One region of the Agrobacterium vacciniicorymbosi genome, then DNA from elsewhere that is predicted to be linked to it. Evidence: predicted binding sites of a transcription regulator. Region 1 holds the regulator's gene; the other holds the start of a gene.
What was found. Region 1 encodes HrcA, which represses chaperone genes, less so after heat shock. Its sites were predicted from a motif close to GTTAGCACTCNCNNNNNGNGAGTGCTAAC; they were not measured.
Positions count from the first base shown of each region.

Region 1 (3,913 bases):
CAATTGGCCGTGTAGACGCCGGGATTGCCATCCAGTGCGTCGATCACCAAGCCACTATCATCGGACAATGCGGGCAGGCCGGAGGCTTGCGCCGAGGCCAAAGCCTTGATCGCCGCATTTTCCTCGAAGGTCGTGCCGGTCTCATCGGGTTCTGCGAAGTTCAGCTCCGCAGCCGACTTGGCGGAAAAGCCGAAGGGGCCGATCAGGTCGGCGATTTCGGCGATCTTGCCCTTGTTATGGCTGGCAACGACAATGGTGCGTGTATCGAGTTTGCGCATGGTCTTCCGCTCCGGATCAGGCAATAGCCTGCTTTTGCAGCTCAACGAGTTCCGCACAGCCGGTCTTGGCAAGGCCGAGCAGCGTCAGAAATTCTTCTTCCGAGAAAGGTGCGCCTTCGGCTGTGCCCTGAATTTCGACAATGCCACCGGAGCCGGTAATGACGAAATTGGCGTCGGTTTCAGCCGAGGAATCTTCGAGGTAATCGAGATCGATTACCGGCTGGCTGGCGAAAATACCGCAGGAAATGGCGGCGATATGGTCTTTCAGGACCTTCTCCACCTTGATCATGTTGCGGCTTTCCATCCACTTCAGGCAATCGTGAAGGGCAATCCATGCGCCGGTGATGGAGGCGGTGCGGGTGCCGCCGTCTGCCTGGATGACATCGCAGTCGATGCTGATCTGGCGCTCGCCCAGCGCCTGCAGATCGACCACGGCGCGCAGCGAGCGGCCAATGAGACGCTGGATTTCCTGCGTTCTGCCACCCTGCTTGCCGGATGCGGCTTCGCGGCGCATGCGTTCATGGGTGGAGCGGGGCAGCATGCCATATTCGGCGGTGACCCAGCCCTTGCCACTGTTGCGCAGCCATGGTGGCGTCTTTTCTTCAAGGCTGGCGGTGACGAGAACATGCGTATCGCCAAATTTTACCAGACAGGAACCTTCGGCGTGCTTGGAGAAATTGCGCTCGAAAGAAACTTTGCGCATCTGATCGGTTTTTCTGCCTGAAGGCCGCATATGGTTCGTCTCCGTTTTGATCTCCGCCTTCTAAGGCCGCGACACCGGTTTTGCAAAGGAAAAGCGGGCTTGGGTTTACCCTGTACGGAATTTCCGTTTTCACTTAACGACGCGAGAGACTATATTCGCTTTGTTACTGACATTATGAAGAGCGAGCGAAATGGGCCTTTCTCCTCCAATCGGAAAAGAACCGGGTGCGTTGCTGGATGATCGCTCGCGCGAAATCTTCCGCCGCATCGTCGAAGGCTATCTGGAAAATGGTGAGCCGCTGGGCTCGCGCAACCTGTCTCGCCTGTTGCCCATGTCACTCTCCCCCGCCTCCGTGCGCAATGTTATGAGCGATCTGGAAGAGCTGGGCCTTATCTATTCGCCGCATATCAGCGCCGGTCGTCTGCCCACCCAGACCGGATTGCGCTTTTTCGTGGATGCCTTCATGCAGGTGGGCGATCTGCCCGCCGAGCAGCGCGCCAGCATCGACCGGCAGATCGGCCCCGTTTCGGGCCGGGAGCAGCCGATAGAGGGTCTGCTCACCGAAGCCAGCCGCATGCTCTCTGGCATGTCGCGTGGTGCGGGTCTGGTGTTGACGACCAAGAGTGACGCGGTGCTGAAGCATGTTGAGTTCATTCGTCTCGAGCCGACGAAGGGGCTTGCCATTCTGGTGGGTGACAACAATCAGGTCGAAAACCGCATCATCGATCTGCCCGCCGGTATTACCTCCTCGCAGCTGACGGAGGCCGCAAACTTTATCAACGCCCATCTGTCAGGTCAGACGCTTCCCGAATTGCGCACGCAACTCCTGCAGCAGAAATCCGAGCTTCAGACGGCGCTCAGCACGCTGGCGCAGGATCTGGTGACGCGCGGACTGGCGGTGTGGTCTGGCGACAATGAAGAGGGCAAGCTCGGACGGCTGATCGTGCGCGGGCGCTCCAACCTGCTGGAAGGGCTGGCGGGGGAAGAGGACATCGACCGCGTGCGGTTGCTGTTTGACGATCTGGAGCGCAAGGACAATCTGATCGAGGTTCTCAATCTGGCCGAGACCGGTTCCGGCGTCAGAATTTTCATCGGGTCGGAAAACAAATTGTTTTCGCTGTCCGGCTCATCGCTGATCGTTGCGCCCTACAGGGACGATGAGAACCGCGTGGTGGGCGCCGTGGGCGTGATTGGCCCGACGAGGCTCAATTACTCGCGCATCGTGCCCATGGTCGATTATACCGCCCAGATCATGGCGCGGCTTTCCAGCCAAAGACGCTGATATCGAAAAGACATCATTGAATCCTAGATGGTTTGACTGGCAAGCCTTGATTTTTGCTTGGCAAAGCTCGATATCGGGCGCAACCCCTAACACTAAGCCATTACACATGTGAAGCTGGAGAACGTCATGACCGATGACACAAATAAAGCCGGACCTGACGCAGACGTCGTAGACGAGGCTAACGAAGCGGCAACGGCGGAGAACGCTGTGCCCGAGCAGGCAGAGCCCGATCCGATTGATGTGCTGAAGGCCGAAAATGCCGATCTGCGCGACAAATTCCTGCGCCTTGCCGCCGAAATGGACAATCTTCGTCGCCGCACCGAGCGTGAAGTGAAGGATGCCAAGGCCTATTCCGTCGCCGGTTTCGCCCGCGACATGCTGGCCGTATCCGACAATCTTCGCCGCGCTCTCGAAGCCATTCCCGAGGAACTGAAGACCAATGCCGAAGCGGGCATTACCGGCCTGATCGAAGGCGTCGACATGACCGAGCGCGCCATGCTGTCTGCGCTGGAACGTCACGGCGTGCGCAAGATGGATGCGGAAGGCCAGAAATTCGACCCGAATTTCCATCAGGCCATGTTCGAAATCCCCAACACGGCGGTTCCGAACAACACCGTCGTTCAGGTGGTACAGGCTGGCTTCACTATCGGTGAACGAGTTCTGCGCCCTGCGATGGTCGGCGTTGCCAAGGGTGGCCCGAAGGGCGAAGTGCCTGTCACGGCAGAGCCGGGCACCAGCGGCGTTAATGAGAAAGACGCTTAACCTCGGTCTTCCGTCATTCCGGCCTTGAGCCGGAATCCAGTCAGCCCAAGTCCTTGGGCTGAAAGAGTCCTTCGACCCGACAGACGTCGGGTCACTGGCCCCCGGATCAAGTCCGGGGTGACGGTCGCTTCAGTCGAAATCACCGCCCAAACTGCCTATCCAGCCAGTCAAACGCATAGTCCTGCTGATCCGCTTCGAACACATGGCCGCCCGGCCAAATTTTGCTTTCGAACCGATCCGCCGCATTCCACGCAGCCCAGACATCTTTCATCTTCCCAAAGGCTTCCGTCACGGACGCAGGCGGGAAAAGCGTGTCCTTCTCACCTGCCAAGATCAGCATCGAGTTGGGGGCAGCAAGGCTGGCGACATCGGGGTAGTCCATATGCTGCATCAAGCCGGGATGCGTCATGTGCCACGCAGAGCCGCCACGCAGCTGGTTGTTGCCGGGCACCATCAGGCCCTTGGCCGTTCCCATCCAGTTGACCGCGACCGTGGCTGTGATGTCGTCGCTGAGGGCCGCCGCCTGCCACGCACGGAATGCGCCCATGGAAAAGCCGATGGCCGCAATGCGCCCCTTGTCCACCTCTGGAAGGCTTTTGAGAAATGCCGCAGCGCGAACGTCTTCCAGCGCCATGGAGCCTGCCAGCGAGCTTCCCAGATTGGCGAAATTGGCGGCAAGCGCCTGCTGGGCCTCATAAGTCAGCGGGCCGCGATCTCCCCAACCCAGAGCGTCTGTGGCCAAGACGACATAGCCGCGACGCGCAAGCTCATCACCGGGGAAACGGCCCGAGAAAAACTTTTGGCCCCACCCTTGAGAAGAGATCAGCCTGGCCTCGTCACCCCATGTCTCGATCAGCTTTTCCTTGCCGATATCAAAATTCGATCCGT
Region 1 covers NZ_JBETMF010000010.1:100,747-104,659, forward strand. Annotated here, with positions in the region: gene rdgB (RdgB/HAM1 family non-canonical purine NTP pyrophosphatase) at 1-278, opposite strand, end outside; gene rph (ribonuclease PH) at 295-1,011, opposite strand; gene hrcA (heat-inducible transcriptional repressor HrcA) at 1,172-2,263, shown strand; gene grpE (nucleotide exchange factor GrpE) at 2,390-3,025, shown strand; gene ABUK73_RS16425 (dienelactone hydrolase family protein) at 3,165-3,913, opposite strand, start outside.

Region 2 (3,913 bases), on a different contig from region 1:
CGGCCTTCGATGTCGGACTTCTGGCCCGAGCCGTCGACGATCGTCGTGTTTTCCTTGGAGATCGAAACCTTCTTCGCCTTGCCGAGCATGTCGAGCGTGACGTTTTCGAGCTTGATGCCGATGTCTTCGGAAATAACCGTACCGCCGGTCAGGATCGCGATGTCTTCGAGCATTGCCTTGCGGCGATCGCCGAAGCCAGGAGCCTTAACAGCAGCAATCTTCAGGCCGCCACGCAGCTTGTTGACGACGAGTGTAGCAAGAGCTTCGCCTTCGACGTCTTCAGCGATGATGACGAGTGGCTTGCCAGTCTGAACGACAGCTTCGAGAACAGGCAGCATGGCCTGAAGGTTCGAAAGCTTCTTCTCGTGGAGAAGAATGTAGGCGTCTTCCAGGTCAGCAACCATCTTTTCAGGGTTGGTGACGAAGTAAGGCGACAGGTAACCGCGGTCGAACTGCATGCCTTCAACGACTTCAAGTTCGGTTTCAGCGGTCTTGGCTTCTTCGACGGTGATAACGCCTTCGTTGCCAACCTTCTGCATGGCTTCAGCAATGTCGAGACCGACCTGCTTGTCGCCGTTTGCAGAGATCGTGCCAACCTGTGCAACTTCTTCGGAAGTGGAGATCTTCTTGGCCTTGGCCTGAAGGTCCTTAACAACTTCGGAAACAGCGAGGTCGATACCGCGCTTGAGGTCCATCGGGTTCATGCCGGCTGCAACAGCCTTGTTGCCTTCGCGAACGATGGCCTGTGCAAGAACGGTCGCAGTCGTGGTGCCGTCACCGGCGATGTCGTTGGTCTTCGAAGCAACTTCGCGGACCATCTGTGCGCCCATGTTTTCGAACTTGTCTTCAAGTTCGATTTCCTTGGCGACGGAAACGCCGTCCTTGGTGATGCGTGGTGCGCCGAAGGACTTGTCGATGATGACGTTACGGCCCTTAGGACCAAGCGTTACCTTCACTGCGTCTGCGAGAACGTCGACGCCACGAAGCATCTTTTCGCGCGCTGTGCGGCCGAATTTAATTTCTTTAGCTGCCATGGTAGAAAACTCCCGGGCTCATTGCCCATTGGTTGTCATGTAAGGATGAGAAAACCGGCTTAAATCAGCCGATAACGCCCATGATGTCGGATTCCTTCATGATCAGAAGGTCTTCGCCGTCGAGCTTGACTTCGGTGCCGGACCACTTGCCGAACAGCACGCGGTCGCCAGCCTTGACGTCCAGAGGAACGAGCTTGCCGCTATCGTCGCGAGCGCCGGTGCCAACAGCGACGATTTCGCCTTCCTGTGGCTTTTCCTTGGCGGTATCAGGAATGATGATGCCGCCCTTGGTCTTTGCTTCAGACTCAACGCGACGGACTACGACGCGGTCATGCAGCGGACGGAATGTTGTGCTTGTCATTAGTCTAATCCCTCGATCAAATGACCTGTACGAACCCATCAAAGGTCCGCGTGATAAGTGTTAGCACTCCTCATTGGAGAGTGCTAGCGAGGCAGAGATAGGGCTGTGCCTGTGGTGAGTCAAGAACGCCCTGTCGGAAATATTTCATGTAAAATGGTTATCAGCGGTTCATGACAGATATTATAAACCCGCCACCCGCAGCCAAACCGTCTCTCGCCGAGCTCACATCCGTCTTCGCCCGCATAGGCTGTCTCAGCTTCGGCGGTCCCGCCGGACAGATCGGCATGATGCACCGTGTGCTGGTGGATGAGAAACGGTGGGTGTCTGAAGCCCGCTTCATGCATGCGCTGAATTATTGCATGCTGCTGCCGGGTCCGGAGGCGCAGCAACTGGCTACCTATATCGGCTGGCTCATGCATGGCGTGCGGGGCGGTATCGTTGCGGGGACGCTGTTCATCCTACCGGGCTTCTTCGCCATCGTGGGACTTGCCGCGGCCTATTGTCTTTATCAGGATACGCATTGGCTGCCCGGTCTTTTGTTTGGCCTCAAAGCCTGCGTGCTGGCCATTGTCATCGAAGCCTTGATCCGGGTGGCGAAACGGGCGCTGGTCAGCCGTTTTCTGGCTGGCATCGCAGCCGCAGCCTTCATTGCGCTTTTCGTTTTCGGCCTGCCGTTTCCGCTTGTCATCTTCGCGGCGGGTCTGATCGGCTTTCTGCGCCCGCGTCATGCCGCCGTTGAATTAAGCGAGACGGATGCGGAGACGACACCGGTCACGCTTTTCTCTCGGGTGAAAGGGCTCGTGTTGGGGCTGGTGATATGGCAAATCCCGCTGGCGCTGATTTTCCTTTTCTCCGCGCCGGAAACGCTGGCGACCTTGCAAAGCTTCTTTTCGCGCATGGCGGTCGTCACCTTCGGCGGGGCCTATGCGGTGCTGGCCTATGTCGCGCAGGTGGCGGTGGAGACCCATGGCTGGCTTTCCCCCGGCGAAATGCTGGATGGTCTGGCACTGGCCGAAGCCACGCCCGGGCCTCTGGTGCTGGTGCTGCCCTATATCGGCTTTCTGGCCGGCTTTCGCCATGCAGAGTGGCTGGACCCGATGGTGGCAGGCGTTCTGGGCGCGACGGTCACGGCGTGGGCGACATTCGTGCCGAGCTTCATCTTCATTTTTCTTGGCGCACCCTATGTCGAAAAGCTGCGCAATAATCGCGCTCTGTCGTCTGCGCTTTCGGCAATCACGGCAGCGGTCGTGGGTGTCATCCTCAACCTCTCTATCTGGTTTGGACTGCATGTGCTGTTTGGCGAGGTCAAGCGCATCGCTGTTCCGCTAAGCTTCGGCCCCGGCATATCCTGGCCGGTCTGGAATACGCTCGATCCCATCGCGACCGGACTGCTGGTCCTGTCTCTGCTGATGCTCATGCGCTGGAAAGTCGGCATGGTGCCGGTGCTGGTGCTTGGCATAGCAGGCGGCGTTCTTCGGCTCTGGCTGATGTGATGTGCCGCCGCAGGAGGTGGCGGCACATCTGATTACTTTCCTTCGACAGCAGGCCGCATCGTTGCCGCAGAGGGTGTGCGGTGCGTCTTCGACCGGTAGAATGGCCGCTCCACATATTTATGCGCGAGGTAGGAGAAGGGGATGGCTGTGGCGAAGGTGAGCGCCGCCAGCATGGCGAAATAGGTAGCCTGGCTGAAGCCCTGATCGTTCAGCACATACATCCAGCCGTAAAGCGGGATCATGTGCAGCAGATAGAGCGAGTAGGAGACGGTGCCCAGGAACATCATGGCGGGGTGCTCCAGAAACATTGCCACGAACCCCTTCTTGCGTCCCTTGTCGCGTACCATGATTGCGCTGGTGAAGACGAAAATCCACGCGCCGATGGCCAAATCGAAATAACCGACAATGGCGGCCAGCGGCAAAACGACTGGCGGCGACATGAAGGGCTGGTCGTCCCAGCGCATTTTCCAGAGATAATAACTGGCGATGCCCGCCGCAAAATAGATGGCGTAGTTGGCGAGGATCGCCCCATTCGGCCAATGGCGGAAATACCAGACACCGATAACGGAGACCGCAAGGAAGCCGACGCGCACCAGATTGCTGGAATGGTGAAGGCACCAGAAGGCCAGCGGTGCAATCAGGTAGAACTGGAACTCGGTGGAAATATTCCAGGCCTGACCCAGAAACGCATAGGCACCCAGCGGCAGCCAGCTATCGGGAATGATGCCATGCAGCATGGTCATATGGGCAAGCGTGTTCATTTCCCAGTTCTCGAAGCTGCGGTTGAGAATGGCGATGCGGCCCGCATTGCGCACGCTCTGGAAATCGGCTGTGTGCAGTGCCTGATAGGCGATCCAGGCGAAGGCAATCGACAGGAAAAACGCGAAAATATAGACGGGATAAATGCGTTTGATGCGTCGGGTTATGTAAGTCGAATAGTCTTCCGACAGCGAGGACATCATGACGAAAATCACGAAACCGCTCATGATGCAGAAGATTTGCACGCGGATTTTCTCGTTGATCAG
Region 2 covers NZ_JBETMF010000004.1:333,792-337,704, forward strand. Annotated here, with positions in the region: gene groL (chaperonin GroEL) at 1-1,034, opposite strand, end outside; gene groES (co-chaperone GroES) at 1,099-1,395, opposite strand; gene chrA (chromate efflux transporter) at 1,566-2,888, shown strand; gene ABUK73_RS09225 (acyltransferase family protein) at 2,921-3,913, opposite strand, start outside.
Region 2: the regulator HrcA is predicted to act here: its motif matches at 1,455-1,483, upstream of groES (co-chaperone GroES).